Regions from separate parts of the Halomonas sp. BC1 genome, predicted to be linked through region 1. Evidence: predicted binding sites of a transcription regulator. Region 1 holds the regulator's gene; each other region holds the start of a gene.
What was found. The regulator sigma-54, encoded in region 1, starts transcription at its own class of promoters, with help from an activator protein. The targets are predictions, from matches to a motif close to TGGCACNNNNNTTGCTNT.
Positions count from the first base shown of each region.

Region 2: B7L72_RS07220 (dimethylamine monooxygenase subunit DmmA family protein) is a predicted target of sigma-54. The motif match lies at 1,859-1,876, and genes of this name have one in related genera.
Region 3: urtA (urea ABC transporter substrate-binding protein) is a predicted target of sigma-54. The motif match lies at 1,162-1,179, and genes of this name have one in related genera.

Region 1 is NZ_LFGS01000012.1:200,604-206,499, reverse strand. It holds gene yjgA (ribosome biogenesis factor YjgA) at 1-153, opposite strand, end outside; gene pmbA (metalloprotease PmbA) at 250-1,590, shown strand; gene B7L72_RS10515 (HPr family phosphocarrier protein) at 1,597-1,866, opposite strand; gene rapZ (RNase adapter RapZ) at 1,892-2,824, opposite strand; gene ptsN (PTS IIA-like nitrogen regulatory protein PtsN) at 2,895-3,362, opposite strand; gene hpf (ribosome hibernation-promoting factor, HPF/YfiA family) at 3,367-3,675, opposite strand; gene B7L72_RS10495 (RNA polymerase factor sigma-54) at 3,773-5,188, opposite strand; gene lptB (LPS export ABC transporter ATP-binding protein) at 5,294-5,896, opposite strand, start outside.
Region 2 is NZ_LFGS01000007.1:117,953-123,848, reverse strand. It holds gene B7L72_RS18200 (GltB/FmdC/FwdC-like GXGXG domain-containing protein) at 1-85, shown strand, start outside; gene B7L72_RS07225 (FMN-binding glutamate synthase family protein) at 99-1,424, shown strand; gene B7L72_RS07220 (dimethylamine monooxygenase subunit DmmA family protein) at 1,966-2,649, shown strand; gene B7L72_RS07215 (PDR/VanB family oxidoreductase) at 2,646-3,584, shown strand; gene B7L72_RS07210 (heme-dependent oxidative N-demethylase family protein) at 3,603-4,634, shown strand; gene amt (ammonium transporter) at 4,659-5,896, shown strand, end outside.
Region 3 is NZ_LFGS01000007.1:30,780-36,675, reverse strand. It holds gene B7L72_RS06845 (tripartite tricarboxylate transporter permease) at 1-923, shown strand, start outside; gene urtA (urea ABC transporter substrate-binding protein) at 1,266-2,618, shown strand; gene urtB (urea ABC transporter permease subunit UrtB) at 2,699-4,306, shown strand; gene urtC (urea ABC transporter permease subunit UrtC) at 4,313-5,455, shown strand; gene urtD (urea ABC transporter ATP-binding protein UrtD) at 5,452-5,896, shown strand, end outside.

The sequences.
Region 1 (5,896 bases):
AGACAGCGGAAAACGCGCCCGTTCGGCGGGTTTCATGGCAATCAAGGTTTCGCCAAGCGCCTGAAGAGCATGCATTTCACGCTTGAGCTGGGATTTACTGGGACGCTCTTCCTGCTCGTCAATATCGAGGGGCTCGGGGCGTTGCTTAGGCATACAGACACTCACTGATTTGGATTCGTCGCCAGCATTATATCAGGCTGCGACCATAACATTGATTCGCCAATGCAATTGAGGCGAAAAGGAGACCATATGGCACAGGCATTTGATGCAGCAGCGCAACAGGCGCTACTGGCGCAGCGGGCGGAAGAAGCCCTTGGCCTGGCGAAAACGCTGGGCGCCGATGCCGCTGAAGTAGGCGCCAGTGTCGACCAGGGGGTGGGCGTCAGCGTACGGCTCGGCGAGGTCGAGACCGTCGAGCTTTCCCGTGACCAGGGAATCGCCATTACGGTCTACGTTGGCCAGCGCAAGGGGAGCGCCTCCTCCACCGATGCCAGCAGTGCGTCGCTGCGCGCCACGGTGGAAAAAGCCCTGGCGATCGCGCGTTATACCGGTGAAGACCCTGCTGCCGGGTTGGCAGATGCTGCGCTGATGGCGACCCGGTTGCCGGATCTCAAGGTGCATCACCCGTGGGCGCTCTCGAGCGAACAGGCCATCGAGCTGGCGCTGCGCTGTGAGCAGGCGGGGCGCAGCGTGGACGGTATTCACCAGTCGGAAGGCGCCTCGTTGTCCAGTGGCGAGGGCGTGCGGGTCTACGCCAATAGCCATGGCTTTCTAGGCACCCAAAAGGGCAGCAGCCATTCGTTGTCCTGCATGCTGATCGCCCAGGATGACAAGGGCATGCAGCGCGATTATGACTACACATCGGCGCGCAATCCCGTACAGCTGCGTGACCCGGAGGAGGTCGGGCGCGAAGCGGCTGCACGCACCCTGCGGCGGCTGGGTGCGCGCAAACCGCCTACCGGTACCTTTCCCGTGCTGTTCGACCCCAGCCTGGCCGCGGGCCTGATAGGCCACCTGATGGGCGCGTTGGCGGGTGGCGCACTATACCGTGAAGCATCGTTCTTGTGTGATCGTCTGGGTAGCCCGCTTTTCCCGGAGTGGATGGGACTGGAAGAGCGCCCCATGGAAGTCGGTGCCACCGCCAGTTCGCCCTTCGATGCCGAGGGCGTGCAGACCCGGGATAACCGTTTCATCGAGCAGGGCAGGGTCGCCAGCTACATGCTGTCTGCCTACAGTGCCCGCCGCCTGGGCATGCAGTCGACCGGAAACGCCGGCGGAGCGCGCAACCTGCGTCTTCTGGCCCCGCTGACATCGCGTGATGAGCTGCTGCAGCAAATGGGGCGGGGCATTTGGGTGACCGAGCTGATGGGGCAGGGGGTCAATGGCGTAACGGGGGACTACTCTCGCGGTGCCGCCGGATTCTGGGTAGAGAATGGCGAGGTGCAATACCCCATCGAAGAGTTCACCATTGCCAGCAATCTCAACACCATGTTCGCTGGCCTGGTGGGCATTGGCGACGATACCGATACGCGGGGCAGCATCCATACCGGCAGCTGGCTGGTGGATGCCATGACGGTGGCGGGCAGCTAACGAGGGTTACTGATCCTCGTCGAAACGTGCGTCGAACAGGGCCTGGATGGCATCCAGGGCCTGGTCGGCATCTTCGCCCTCTGCGGTGATGGTCAGCGAAGTGCCGCAAGGGGCCGCCAGCATCAGCAGCGACATGATGTTGGCGGCATCGGCTTTCTGCTGCTGTTTGTAAACATGAATGCGGGCTGAAAACTGCTGGCCGCACGTGACCAGCTTGGTGGCAGCGCGGGCGTGAAGGCCGCGTTGATTGGTCAGCGTTAAGGTTCTTTCAGGCACTCTGGTTCCTTTTTGCCGAGTGATATCAGGGTGAAGTCGTGTCGCTGGGGGGGATGGAAGAAGCGGCATCGACGGTAGCGGGTAATTCGCTTAGCGTGTACTGCAAGCCCAATTCCCGATGCCTGAGCTGAATGGCGCCAGTGCGCTTGACCAGCGCCTGCGCCAGTTGTTCCACCATGTAGACAGAGCGATGCTGGCCGCCAGTGCAGCCAATGGCCACGGTCATATAGCTACGTTGACTGCTTTGGTAGGCGGGCAGCCACTTGTCCAACCAGGCATGAATATCGTCACGCATGTCATCGACGATGGGGTAGCCGCCCAGGAAGGCCTGAATATTGGCATCGCGTCCGGTGAACTGCCGCAGGCTGGGGTCCCAATAAGGGTTAGGCAGGCAGCGCACGTCAAACACGATATCGGCATCCATGGGTACGCCCCGCTTATAGCCGAAGGATTCAAACGTCAGGGTCAGCTGGTCACGCCGTTGGTGAGCGACCTGATCGGTGATGCGACGGCGAAGATCGTGCACCGAGAGGCGTGACGTGTCGATCAACAGGTCGGCCAGATCGCGAATGTCGAGCAGCGTCTGCTCTTCCTTGTCGATGGCTTCTTCCAGGGTCATGTCACTATCCCGGGTCAGCGGGTGGCGCCGCCGGGTGGCCGAGTAGCGCTCCAGCAGAATGCGTGCGTCCGTGGTCAGGTAGATGACCTGAAAACGGATCTGGCGTTGACGTAGCTCTTCCAGTAACGCAGGCAACTGCTCCAGCGCCGTGGGCAGGTTGCGCGCATCGATGCTGACCGCCAGGTGAGTTCGCCCCCCTTGCTCGCGCAATTCATCGACCAGCGAGCCCAGCAGCATGGCGGGCAGGTTGTCGATGGCGTAATAGCCAAGATCCTCCAGCGCCTGTAGGGCGATGGACTTGCCGGACCCTGAGCGGCCGCTAATGATCACCAGCTGCATAGCGCATCTCTCTTGGGTATCAAAGGGATAGAGGGCTTGCCGTGTGCCTTGCTGCCTGGCAATGGCTGCGCTAGGCAGCCTGCTCGCGAATCTTGTCGGTCAGCAGCTCGAGCAATGCGCGCTGGCTACTGACATTGCGCAGCTGTTGGCGTGTGGCAGCGTCATTCATGATCGTGGCCACCTGCCCCAGCAGGGCCAGGTGCGTGTCATCGGCTTCTTCGGGAACCAACAGCACGAAGACCAGATCGACCGGGTCACCATCGATGGCATCGAAGTCGACGGGCTCGGCTAGCTTGAGAAAGCCAGCAATGGGCGTGCTGCAGTGAGGACTGCGTGCATGGGGGATGGCTACGCCATTGCCGATACCAGTGCTGCCCAGCCGTTCACGGCCAATCAGGCGACTGAAGACTTCCTGACTGTCCAGGCTGGGCGTGTTCTGAGCGATAAAGGTGCTGAAAAACTCCAGCACCCTTTTTTTGCTGCCCCCGGGCACGTCGTACAGCACGCGCTCCGGGGGGAGTATGGTTTCCAACGTCATCGGTTTAACGCACGCCAGCGCCTTGGGCGCGGGCTTGTGCTTTTTCCTTGTGTTTTACCAGCTGACGGTCGATTTTGTCCGCCAGGGCGTCAATGGCCGCGTACATGTCATTATCCTGCGCTTCCGCATGCAGGTCTGCTCCTGCGGCATGCAGCGTGCAAGCCGCTTGCTGGCGCTCCTTTTCGACAGATAAGGTGACCTGGACGGTCGTGATGTTGTCGTAGTGACGCTCAACGCGTTCCAGCTTTTCGTTTACGTAGTCACGCAAGGCGTCAGTCAGTTCAACGTGATGACCAGTGATGTTTACTTGCATTGACGTGCTCCTTATCCATCGGACTGTACTTCGATTGTAACCCTTTTTGGGCCATTGCAAAGCCCTCGCCGCGAGTTTGTTGGGCAAGAGCGTTTAACTAGCGCAAACGGCGTCGCTCGCTCGACGAAGGTATACCCATCGACTCTCGGTACTTGGCGACGGTGCGGCGTGCCACGGTAATGCCACCCTCTTCCAGCAGGGTGACCAGGCGACTGTCGGAGAGTGGCTTGCCTGGCGGCTCGTCCTGAATCAGTTTCTTGATGCGTGCTCGAATGGCCGTGCTGGAGTGGCTGTCGCCGCCCTCCTGGCCGCTGACCTGGCTGGAGAAGAAGTACTTGAGCTCGAAGACCCCGCGCGGGGTATGAATGTATTTCTGGGTGGTGACCCGGGAGATGGTCGATTCATGCATCTCTACCGCTTCGGCGATATCGGCCAGAATCAGCGGTTTCATGGCCTCTTCACCCTGCTCGAGGAAGCCTATCTGGCGGGCAATGATCTCGCGCCCCACGCGCAGCAGCGTGTCGTTGCGGCTCGACAGGCTCTTGATCAGCCAGCGAGCCTCCTGGAGGTGCTCTTTCAAAAACTGGTTGTCCTGGCTCTTGTCGGCGCGCTTGATCAGGCTGGCGTAGTCGGGCTGGATACGTAGCCGAGGCAGCGCTTCCGGGTTGAGTTCCAGATGCCAGCCCTCGTGATCGTGACGTACCACCAGGTCCGGCGTCACATAGCTGTCGTCGGTGACGCCGTAGGCGCTTCCGGGGCGAGGGTCAAGGCTGCGGATTAAACGAATGACATCGTCCAGCTGCTCGTCATCGAGGCTCAGGCGTCGTTTCAGCAGGCGCATGTCGTCCTTGCCCAGCGCTTCGAGAAACTGGCGTACCAGACGCTTGGCGGGCATCAACAGCGGAGTGTCTTCGGGTAGCGCGGCCAGCTGCAGCATCAGGCACTCGCGCAGGTCACGGGCGAACACGCCAGTAGGCTCGAACTGCTGCAGGCGCAGCAAGGTGTTTTCGACCTCGCGTTGGCTCAGGCCATCGTGGCCCTGCGCCTTGAGCCCCTCGCGGATGTCGTTGAGCGGCTGGGTCAGATAGCCGTTGGCATCCAGCGCATCGATGAGGCTCTCGGCAATGGCATGCTCACGCGCAGAGAAGTCGGTCATGGCCAGTTGCCAGAGCAAGTGCCCGTGAAGGCTCTGCCCGGCCGCCTGGCGCTCGAAGTCCGGGCCTTCGCTACTGCCGCCCGCGCTGCCCATGTCCTGGTAGGTGTCGGACCAGTCGCTGTCCACGGAGAGCTCGTTGGGAATGCTGTCTGCCCACTCGGCTTCCTGAGGCTCGCTGACCGCCTGTTCGCCAAACTCATCCTCCTGTTCGAGCATGGGGTTGGCATCCAGCGCCTGCTGAATTTCTTGACGAAGGTCCAGCGTCGATAGCTGAAGCAGCGCAATGGCCTGCTGCAGCTGAGGTGTCATGGTCAGCTGTGTGCCGATGCGCAGTTGAAGAGAAGCTTTCATGACCATCTGAGAACCACTCGTTAATCAGAAAGCTCCACCCTAGAGCGACTCTCCGTTTGGTGCAAGTGCAATAAGCATGCCACTAAATAAAATGTCTTCGTGGGCCATTATTTAAAGGCGGAAGTCGGCGCCCAGGTAGACGTCGCGCACCTTCTGGTTATTGAGAATTTCCTGGGGGTTTCCACTGGCTATGATGTGTCCGTCGCCAACAATATAGGCAATATCGCAGATATCCAGGGTTTCACGCACGTTGTGGTCGGTAATCAGCACGCCAATATGGCGCTTCTTGAGCGCGCGTATGATCGACTTGATATCGCCCACGGAAATGGGGTCGACGCCAGCAAAAGGTTCGTCCAGTAGAATGAAGGCGGGCTCGGTGGCCAGCGAGCGGGCAATTTCCACCCGTCGCCGCTCGCCGCCCGACAGGCTCATGCCCAGGTTGTCGCGAATATGGGTGATGTGGAAGTCTTCCAGCAGGGATTCGAGCTTCGCTTCTCGGCTATTGCGGTCCAGCTCCCGGCGCGTTTCCAGAATGGCCATGATGTTGTCGGCCACCGACAGCTTGCGAAAGATCGATGCTTCCTGGGGCAGGTAGCCGATACCCGCCAGCGCGCGTTCATGCATGGGCGCCCGGGTCAGGTCGAGATCGTCGATGCCCACCTTGCCAGCATCGGATTTCACCAGGCCGACGATCATGTAGAACGAGGTGGTCTT
Region 2 (5,896 bases), on a different contig from region 1:
CGACGAAAACCCTGGCGACTTTACGCGCTATGGATCAGCGCGCCAGCTCTACCACTTCAAAGTCACCAATGCCTCGGCCTACTGATCTGGAGCCTGACATGACAGATAACACGATTAATCCGGCACTGAGAGAGTCCGCTACCTTTGGTCGAGATGTCATCGCCGAAATTCAGCGTGCCGCCGAAACAGGCATCTACGACATTCGCGGTTGGGGTGCCAAGCGCAAGGTGCCAAATTTTGATGATCTTTTGTTTCTCGGTGCGAGCATGTCGCGCTACCCGCTTGAAGGCTATCGGGAAAAATGCGACACCGAGGTGGTATTAGGCACCCGCTACGCCAAAAAACCGATGGTGATTGATACCCCGGTGACCATTGCCGGTATGAGCTTTGGTGCCTTGTCAGCACAAGCCAAGGAAGCGCTGGGGCGCGGAGCATCGGAAGTCGGCACATCGACGACCACAGGTGATGGCGGCATGACCGCAGAAGAACGCGGTCAGTCATCCAAACTGGTCTATCAGTACCTGCCGTCACGCTATGGTATGAACCCGGATGATTTACGCAAAGCCGATGCCATCGAGGTGGTCTTAGGGCAGGGCGCCAAGCCGGGTGGCGGCGGGATGCTGCTGGGCCAGAAAATTTCGGATCGTGTCGCCCACATGCGCACGCTGCCCAAAGGTATTGATCAGCGTAGCGCCTGCCGCCACCCGGACTGGACGGGGCCCGACGACCTGGCCATCAAGATTGCCGAATTGCGTGAAATTACCGACTGGCAGGTGCCCATCTTTATCAAGATTGGCGCGACGCGCACGTATTACGACGTCAAGCTGGCGGTGAAAGCCGGCGCGGATGTTGTGGTGCTGGATGGTATGCAGGGCGGCACGGCAGCCACTCAGGATGTGTTTATCGAGCATGTCGGTATTCCCACCCTGGCGGCGATTCCTCAAGCCACACAGGCCCTGCAGGAAATGGGCGTTCACCGTGAGGTGCAGTTGATCGTCTCGGGCGGGATCCGTAACGGTGCTGACGTTGCCAAAGCCATTGCCCTGGGTGCGGATGCCGTGGCCATTGGTACGGCTGCCCTCATCGCCTTGGGGGATAACCATCCACGTTTTGAAGAAGAGTACCGCAAGCTGGGTTCAGCGTCTGGCTATTACGATGACTTCCAGGAAGGAAAATGCCCAGCGGGGATCTCGACGCAGGACCCAGAGCTGAGCCAACGCCTTGACCCGGTGGAAGGTGGCAGGCGGCTGGCCAACTACTTGCGTGTGCTGACCCTGGAAGCGCAGACGTTGGCCCGAGCCTGCGGGAAATCCCACCTGCATAACCTGGAACCGGAAGATCTGGTGGCCTTGAATATCGAAGCGGCTGCCATGGCGCGAGTGCCCCTGGCGGGTACCACCTGGGTGCCTGGTCAAACGTTTTAGGCTGGCATTGGAAGGTCAATCTGCTATCTGGTGACAGGTAGCTGCCTGCATCATTAAACGCTATCCCGAAGGCTGGATACCCCTTCCAGGCTTCGGGTTTTTTTATGCTCTTCAGCAACACCTATCAAGCCTTCGATGCGGTAGCGTCAAGTGCTGTTAAACAGAAATGCCAAGCAGGGTTTTAAAAAACAACTTTTTAATTGTTGTGCAGGATATCGCTTAAAAAGAGCGCGCGCCCAGTGTGTTTAGTTGGCGTGATGAGTGGTTTCTTTAGTGTATATATAAAAAGAAATATTCACTATTTAATTTTTATCCAGATAAAGGTCAGCGGATGCACTAATACAGGCTTTTTAAAGCGTCATCTGCACTATTACAGCGCGGCCTCTTTTTGTTCTTTTTTTATAAACCTATGAAATTAAGATTATTTTTTTTTTTGGCATGAAACGTGCTTTATCTACAGTAAATAAAATATCACCACAAGAACTAAATGGAGCGGCTTAAGTATCGCTGGTGATATTTAGGTTTCATATATAAAACCTTGATGTCTTTCGATTCCGTCTCTGTCGTGCTGGCATCCATTAACCGGGTATTTATCAAGGGGAAAAAGTCAATGCAGCATAACGCTCTTCCTGATGATGACAGGATAAAAAGCAGGCCGATATATGTAACGCCTGAGCATCCCGCAACAGCTAACTACTATGTGTGTGTGGCTGAGCCAGACGCGGTAAATCTCATCATGAAACATGTGGCGCCGATTGATAAACACCGGACGCCGTTTCATTTCATTATCTGTGCTGATCGCGCTGACGCGCCCCCGGCGGGGTTGCCGTCTGAGTGGCAGAACGTGCCACTGCAATGCTGCGACCGTGACGCACTTTCCACCACGCTGGCGACCCAGCTGGAAACATTGACCCAAGGTTGCCATGTGATTGTGGCGGGCAGCGAAGCGTTTTTATGGGATGTACATACCCTGGCCCTGGCACACGGGCTGCTCGACGCTGAAATCACCTTGCTGCCTTCAGCAGATAACGCCCGACGCGTGTTTTGCACGCACTGCCGTTTTATGAGCGAGCCTGTCACGGCGTCACCCACCCGCTGCCAGGGGTGTGGGCTCACGTTGGAAGTTCGCGATCATTTTTCACGTCGCCTGGGGGCCTATATGGGCGTGCGGATAGATGCCGAGGTGCCCGGTGAGGTTCCCCGCGAGGAGGTGTTTGACTCATGAGTGACCTGATTCCGGTACGTGTCGCCGAGATCGAGCAGATCAGCTCGATTATCAAACAGTTTACGTTTGTTGCTGATGAAAAGCCCCTGCCGCCGTTTTCTGCCGGTAGTCACGTGGTGGTGCAGATGGAAGGTGAGGGGAAGCGTTTCCGCAATGCGTATTCCTTGATCAGCAACCCGGCTGACAGCAGTCATTATCGCATCGCGGTGCGGTTGCAGGAGCGCTCCCGAGGAGGCTCTCAGTTCATGCATGGTGAGTTTCGCCCAGGGGACAGGCTGTTTATTTCTCCGCCCGCCAACATGTTTCTACCGGATTGGCAGGCGCGGCACCACATATTGATTGCCGGTGGCATCGGAATAACGCCGTTTCTTTCTTACGGCTATGAGCTGGAACAACGTCAGGCCTCCTTTGAAGTGCACTACGTGTATCGCAATGCCGAAACAGGGGCCTTTCGTGAGGCCTTGACGGAGCGTTTTGGCAACAGGCTTTACTGCTATTCCGGCGAACGTCCCGACTTTTACACTCTGCTCGGACACCAGCCGCTTGGCACCCACGTCTATGTTTGCGGCCCGGAGGCGATGATTCAGGACGTCAAAGCCACAGCGAGTGCGCTGGGCTGGTCACCTCAGCGGGTTCATTACGAAGCCTTCACGGCTCCTCAGCCAGGTAAGCCTTTTGTAGCCAGGCTTTCACGCTCGCAGCAGGACGTCGCCGTCGCGGGGGATACGCCTCTGCTTGACGCTCTGGAAGCCCATGGCCTTGAGATACCCAATATGTGTCGTGGCGGTGTATGCGGCCAATGTAAAACCTCGGTGGTGGACGGTGACATCGAGCATCGGGATGCGTTTCTCGATGATCAAGAGAAAGCCAGCCAGCGCTGCATCATGCCTTGCGTGTCACGTTCAGCGAGCGACTACCTGGTGCTGGATCTATAAATCAAGGGGGAAAACACCATGCAACTTGCACCGCGAGATACCCAGGCCTTCCGAGGCCAGTTTACCTACCGCAATAGTCCCGAGGCCGTGAGACGCTTTCCCTTCCCGTTTCCGGAAGATGATTATATGTACTCAGTCAATACTGAGCCGCATACGCTGCCGGGCCCCAAGGGCAGTGTTTACGAACATATGCTCGATATCGATGAACATTATCTGTGTGAAACAGCAGAAAGGGCGATGGTGCTGGAAGAGGACCCCGCTCGCTGCCTTGCCATGCCCCACATGGAACAGGCGTGCTGGGACCTGCTTGAATTTGTCATGACCCACTATGCCCAGGATTATCCCGAACATTTTTCCTTCACCCAACAGGGCGATCAATGCGAGTGGATTAATCGCCCCCTCGGCATTCATCAGACCTTTGTGATGGGCGACGCAAGCACTTTGCCCATGCCGCCGATGGAGTTTATCGGACGCCAGATGCAGGGGGATTTTGCGTTACTGGATCAACGTGATGCAGACCTCTTCATGGACGCAGGCGTAATCACATCACCGGCTGACTGGTCGCTGGCCTTTGATGCCGGAATGAGTTTCAAACAGTGGCATGGCCCTGTGCCGCTGGCTCATGAGATGGGTATTTTTGATCGGGTCCTTAAATATCTGTGCGCCATTCAGGTGGGCAGCCCGATTCGTCGTTTGAACTGGACGATGACGATCCACCCACGCATGGACAGTTCCCCTGAAACCTATCACCAATGGGGGGCAGACCGAACCACGATTACCCCCGAGAACGTAGGCAGGGATGTCTTTCTGCGTGTCGAGTTACAGACACTGGTACGTATGCCCCGAAGCCATGCGCTGTTCTTTGGCATCCGCACTTATCTGATCAGCATGGACGACCTCACAACCAATAAGGCCTGGGCCAAGCGGCTGCATCGCGTGCTGGCCAATCTGCCCGAGGCACTGGTGGATTACAAAGGGATGACACGCTACCGCGACACTGTCGTGGAGTGGTTAAGCGAATACGACCACGAACTCCAACCACAAACCTGAAACCTGCTAGCCGAGAGGACACTCATGAACGAGATAACGCTAGAGCTGAGTTATGCGCTCGATACCTTCTATTTTCTAGTCTGTACCGCCTTTGTCATGTTCATGGCCTGTGGTTTTGCCATGCTTGAATCAGGGTTGGTCCGGTCAAAGAACACGGTCGAGATACTGACCAAAAACGCGATGCTGTACTCCGTTGCGTGCCTGGTTTATCTGGTGGTTGGCTACAACCTGATGTATCCCGCCAACCCAGTCAGCAGCTTTATTCCCGGGTTGGATTTCATGCTGGGCAGTGATAACAGCATGGCCGATATTTCGGCGGGAGAAGGCTCACCTTATTACTCTTCCATGGCTGACTTTATTTTCCAGGCGGTATTTGCCGCTGCCACCATGTCGATTGTTTCCGGGGCAATTGCCGAGCGTATGAAACTGTGGCCTTTCCTGGTGTTTGCGGTCTTCATGGTCGGAGTGATTTACCCCGTGAACGGGTTCTGGAAATGGGGCGGTGGCTTCCTGGATGAAATGGGCTTCCAAGATTTTGCCGGCTCCGTTGTGGTGCACATGGCAGGCGGTGCCGCAGCACTGGCCGCTGTATTGATGGTTGGCGCACGTAAAGGCCGTTTCGGTCCCAATGGTGAGGTACGGGCCATTCCGGGCGCCAATCTGCCGATTGCCATGCTTGGCATGTTTATTCTCTGGATGGGCTGGTTCGGGTTCAATGGCGGCTCGATGCTGAAAATTGCCAGCCTGGATGATGCCAATGCAGTGGCACGTATTTTCGTCAATACCAATACCGCCGCAGCCTCGGGCATGGTAGCGGCCGCTCTGCTGTACCGTGCCTTGTTCGGCAAGACCGATATGACGATGGTCATGAACGGCGCATTGGCCGGGTTGGTGTCCATTACGGCTGAGCCGCTTCTGCCCGGGCCGGGAATGGCCATGCTGGTCGGTGCGATCGGTGGTGTGGTGGTCGTGCTCTCTGTGCTCGGGCTGGACCGCCTCAGGATCGACGACCCCGTGGGTGCCATTTCGGTACATGGCAGTGCGGGTATCTGGGGGATTGTCGCCGTTGTATTCACTAACCCTGACGCCACGCTAGGCATCCAGCTGCTCGGCACCGTGATTATTTTCGCTTGGATGTTCGGTGCCAGTCTGGTGGTGCTTTTCATTATACGTGCCGTAATGGGGCTGCGTGTCAGCGAGCAGGACGAGTTTGAGGGCATGGATGCCCACGAATGCGGTATGCACGCCTACCCTGAGTTCGT
Region 3 (5,896 bases), on a different contig from region 1:
ACACCTTTGGCTCGATTCAGCTGCTCGACGGCATCGACTTCCTGGTCGTGGCGCTGGGTATCTTCGCCCTGGCGGAAGTGTTCTACATGCTGCTGCGTGGGGGCGGTGGCAAGGAAGCGCCGCGCAATGCCATTGGCTCGCTCAAGCTGAGCGGTAGTGAAATGAAGCAAATCGCAGGTCCTGTCAGCCGCAGCTCGGTGCTGGGCTTCTTCACCGGCGTACTGCCGGGGGCCGGTGCCACCATTGGTTCTTTCCTGGGCTACAGCATGGAAAAACGCCTGGCCAAGGATGGTGACACCTTCGGCAAGGGCAACATCAAGGGCGTGGCAGCTCCCGAAGCGGCCAACAACGCTGCCTGTACCGGCTCGTTCGTACCGCTGCTGACCCTGGGGGTGCCTGGCTCGGGCACCACGGCGGTGCTGCTGGGTGCGCTGCTGGTCATGGGCGTGACGCCTGGCCCCATGATGCTGGAGCAGCGCCCGGACGTGTTCTGGGGGGTCATTGCCAGTATGTACATCGGTAATATTTTCCTGCTGGTACTCAACCTGCCGCTGATTCCGCTGATCGCCAAAATTCTCGATATGCCGCGTCCGCTGCTGCTCTCGATGATCCTGATCTTCTGCATGATCGGTGTTTACGGCATGAGCTTCAGCGTCTTCGACCTGCTGCTGCTGCTGGGCTTCGGCCTGATCGGCCTGGGCTTGCGGCTGTTCGGCTTCCCCACGGCGCCGCTGATTCTGGCGCTGATCCTGGGCAGCCTGATGGAAGAGTCCATGCGTCGCGCACTGCAGATTTCCGGCGGTGACTGGTCCATCTTCATCGACAAGCCTATTTCACTGTCACTGCTGATCATTGCGGCTCTGTCGCTGGGCATGCCGCTGCTGAAAAAGCGCCGCAAGCAGAAGGCCATGGCCGCCAAATAAGCGATTGTTGGGTGGTGGTGATGGAGTGAGTTTTGGCGTTGTCAGCGCCCGGGGGGAACCCCGGGCGCTTTTTTGTGTGCATGCACCCCTCTTTGGTGCAAGGCGCTTTGCTGGTGCATGACAACTGTGCATGGTGCCTCTCGGCTTGCCCTGAATTAGTGCGTCTGGCGCAATGCGGGTTTTTTTGAGTATCGCTAACTGTCTGATTGTCATTGTCTTAATAGGCTTTGATTCAATCTGGCGCACCCCTTGCAGTGTGAAAGGTGGATTAGCCCACGGCGGGCGAATGCCCGCTCTACGCGCCTATAACAAGCCCCTTCCAAGGGGTGCAAGGAGGTTCAAGTGACCACATCGCAACGCAAGACACACCCTCGTACCCTTGGCCGTTTTGCCACGGCCGCCTTGGCCGCCGCCATCATGGGCGCCAGCGCCCAGGCCGTTGCCCAGGACAACGACCCAATCAAGGTGGGTATTCTGCACTCCCTCTCTGGCACCATGGCCATCAGCGAATCGACTCTGAAAGACACCGTCGAAATGCTCATCGACCAGCAGAACGAAGCCGGTGGCCTGTTGGGGCGTCAGTTGGAAGCCGTGGTGGTCGACCCCGCTTCCAACTGGCCGCTGTTTGCCGAGCGCGCCCGCGAGCTGCTGGCCCAGCATGAGGTAGACGTGGTGTTCGGTAACTGGACCTCGGTATCCCGCAAGGCGGTATTGCCGGTGTTCGAAGAGCTGAACGGCCTGCTGTTCTACCCGGTACAGTACGAAGGGGAAGAGTCTTCCGAGAACGTCTTCTACACCGGCGCGGCACCCAACCAGCAGGCCATTCCTGCGGTGGAGTATCTGATCAACGAAGTCGGGATCGAGCGTTTCGCGCTGATCGGCACCGACTACGTCTATCCGCGCACCACCAACCGGATTCTGGAAGCCTTCCTGAAGGATGAGCACGGGGTGGCCGAAGAAGACATCATGGTCAACTACACCCCGTTCGGCCATTCGGACTGGCAGAACATCGTCTCTGAAATCCGTCGCTTCGGTGAAGAGGGCAAGCCCACGGCGGTGGTCTCCACCATCAACGGCGATGCCAACGTGCCGTTCTACCGTGAGCTGGCCAACCAGGGGATCGATGCCGCGGATATTCCCGTCATCGCCTTCTCGGTGGGTGAGCAGGAGCTGTCCGGTATCGATACCGGGCCGCTGGTGGGCCACCTGGCCGCCTGGAACTACTTCATGAGCGTGGACACCGACGCCAACTACGACTTCATCGACGCCTGGATCGACTGGACGGGCGATGAAGAAGCGGTCACCAACGACCCCATGGAAGCCCACTACATCGGCTTCAACATGTGGGCCGAAGCGGTGCGCAAGGCGGGTACCACCGATGTCGACGCGGTGAAAGATGCCATCATCGGCGTGACCGTGCCTAACCTTTCCGGTGGCTATGCCGCCATGATGCCCAACCACCACATCACCAAGCCGGTATTGATCGGTGAAGTGCAGGACAACGGCCAGTTCGACATCGTCTGGCAAACGCCGTCCACCGTGGCAGGCGATGCCTGGTCGGATTACCTGCCGGGTTCTCGCGACCTGATTGCTGACTGGCGTGCACCGATGCGCTGCGGCAACTTCAACGTCGCCAACGGCTCGTGCGGTGGCAGCACCGCAGCAGAAGAAGCCGAAGCGGCACTCGCCGAGTAACCCCCCTCCCTTGCCGCGAGCCTTCGCGGCAAGGGAGCACGCTATCTCTCCCCATTGATGATCACCAAAGGAAGAACCCCATGAGGCGTTTCCTTTCTGGGGTGTTGTGTCTGCTGCTGCTCAGCATGGCGACGTTGTCGCAGGCACAAACCCCCACCACACCTTCTGATGACGACGCGGCACTGGCGCTGCTGGAAGCGCTGGACGTGGAGAACTTCCGCGCCAAAGGCGAGGCCATCAACGCCATTGTGCAAAGCGACGACGAACGCGCCCGGGATTGGCTGCAAGCCTTGCTCGATGGCCGCCTGCAGCGCACCAGCGAGGGTCGCTTCGTCGTGGTGTTGAACAACACCGGGCGTGACTGGCCCGTGGCCGATGCCTTGACCGACGAGCCGCTGGGCGAGATGTCCCGCCGCGACCTCAACCGTATCGGCATCAACAACGCCCTGCGCAACCAGCTGCGCAGCGCCATCGCCGTGGTCGACCTCTACTCCCCCAACGTGGAACGCCGCCGTACCTCCGCCGAGCGCCTGCTGGGCGAAGTGGACGAGACGCTGGCCGAGCCTCTGGAAGCGCTGATTGCCGAAGAAGAGGATAGCCAGGTGCAGCGCCGGTTAGCGCAGGCACTGGCCATTTATCAAACCGAAGCGGGCCAGATGGAAGGCGTGGAAGCGCTGCGTGGCAGCCTGCATCCGCGTGCCCGTGTGGCGCTCAATCGCGCGGCCAATGGCGATGACCCGGTGGTCGCCGACGCGGCCAGAGAAGCGCTCCTCAGCATCGAGCAAAACCTCAAGCTCAATCGTGGCCTCGAAACGCTCTACTTTGGCCTGAGCCTGGGGTCGGTACTGGTGCTGGCGGCCATCGGCCTGGCCATCACCTTTGGCGTCATGGGCGTGATCAACATGGCCCACGGCGAGCTGATGATGCTGGGCGCCTATACCACCTGGATGATGCAGCAACTGCTGCCGGGCCAGCCGGGGCTGGCGCTGATTCTTTCCATTCCGGCGGGCTTCATGGTGGCCGCCCTGGTGGGCATTGCCATCGAACGGGGCGTGATCCAGTTCCTCAAGGGCCGCCCGCTGGAAACGCTGCTGGCCACGTTCGGTATCAGCCTGATTCTGCAGCAGCTGGTGCGCACGGTGATCTCTCCGCTCAACCGCACCGTGGTGACGCCCGAGTGGATGAGCGGCTCGCTGGTGATCAACGATGCGCTCTCGCTGACCCTCAACCGCATGTTCGTGCTCGGCTTTGCGCTGGTGGTGTTTGCCGGGCTGATGCTGATCATGCGCCGCACGCGGCTGGGGCTCGAAGTGCGCGCCGTGACCCAGAACCGCGCCATGGCACGCTCCATGGGCATCCGGGCCACTCGGGTGGACATCATGACCTTCGCGCTGGGTTCCGGCGTGGCGGGGCTGGCCGGTGTGGCGCTGTCGCAGCTCACCAACGTCGGCCCCAACCTGGGCCAGAACTACATCATCGACTCGTTCATGGTGGTGGTGTTCGGTGGCGTGGGTAACCTGTGGGGCACGCTGGTGGCGGGGCTTTCACTGGGTATCATCAACCAGGTGCTGGAGCCTTGGGCGGGTGCCGTGCTGGCCAAGATCATCGTGCTGGTGTTCATCATCCTGTTCATTCAAAAACGCCCGCGTGGACTCTTCCCGCAGAAGGGCCGGGCTGCGGAGGGCTAACCCATCATGATGACATCATCTTCTCAACGGTTCTGGCTGCTCCGCCCGTTCGGCGAACGGGCCACTCAGCTCTTTCTCGGCGTGCTGCTGGCCGCCCTGGTGCTGGTCACCGTACTGCACGTGGCAGTGCCGCAAGGGCATCCGCTGCATGTCAACGCCTACACCGTGAACCTGTTCGGCAAGTACCTGAGCTATGCGCTGCTGGCCGTGGCGGTGGACCTGGTGTGGGGCTATCTGGGCATTCTGAGCCTGGGCCACGGAGCGTTCTTCGCCATTGGCGGCTACGCCATGGGCATGTACCTGATGCGCCAGATTGGCGACCGTGGCACCTACGGCCACCCGGTACTGCCCGACTTCATGGTGTTTCTGAACTGGGACAGCCTGCCCTGGTACTGGCTGGGCTTCGATATGGCCTGGTTCGCCTTTGCCATGGTGCTGCTGGCCCCTGGCCTGCTGGCGCTGGTGTTCGGCTTCCTGGCGTTCCGCTCGCGGGTGACCGGGGTGTATCTGTCGATCATCACCCAGGCGCTGACGTTTGCCCTGATGCTGGCTTTCTTCCGCAACGAGATGGGCTTCGGCGGCAACAATGGCCTCACCGATTTCCGTGAGCTGCTGGGCTTCAACTTGCGCAGCAACGACACGCGGCTGGGGCTGTTCATTGCCACTGGGGTGGCGCTGGCGCTGGGCTACATCCTCTGCCGTGCCATTGTCACCAGTAAGCTGGGCCGCGTGTGCGTGGCCACCCGCGATGCCGAAGCGCGTACGCGTTTCATCGGCTACCGGGTCGAACGCTTCCAGCTGTTCGTGTTCGTGGTCTCGGCCATGCTGGCGGGCCTGGCGGGGGCGCTTTATGTGCCTCAGGTAGGCATCATCAACCCCAGCGAATTCTCGCCGCTGTTCTCCATCGAAATCGTGCTCTGGGTAGCACTGGGTGGGCGAGCCACGCTGTATGGGGCCGTCATTGGGGCGATTCTGGTCAACTACGCCAAAACCGTGTTTACCGGGGTCATGCCGGATGCCTGGCTGTTTGCCCTGGGCGCGCTGTTCGTACTGGTCACGGTCTTCCTGCCCAAGGGCGTCGCGGGCCTTTTGAGCCACGTGAAGCGCCGTCGCAAAGCCGAACAACCGCCTACGGAGGCTGCAGCATGAGCCTGATACAATCGCTGAAAGCACGCGACCGAGTGTTCGACTTCATGGCGGGGGAAGCCTCGCCGGTGGACGTTCGCCACGGCCCGATTCTGTACATGGAAGACGTGACGGTGAGCTTCGATGGCTTCAAGGCCATCAATAACCTCAACCTGACCATCGACGACGGCGAGTTGCGCTGCATCATTGGCCCCAACGGGGCCGGTAAAACCACCATGATGGATATCATCACCGGCAAGACCCGCCCCAACCAGGGCAGCGTCTGGTTCGGCAGCCGCCATAACCTGCTGCAAATGAACGAGCCGGAAATCGCCAGCCTCGGCATTGGCCGCAAGTTCCAGAAGCCCACGGTGTTCGAAGCGCTCAGCGTGTTCGACAACCTGGAGCTGGCCATGGCCGCCGACAAGCGCATCTTTCCCACGCTGACCGCCCGCATGACCAGCG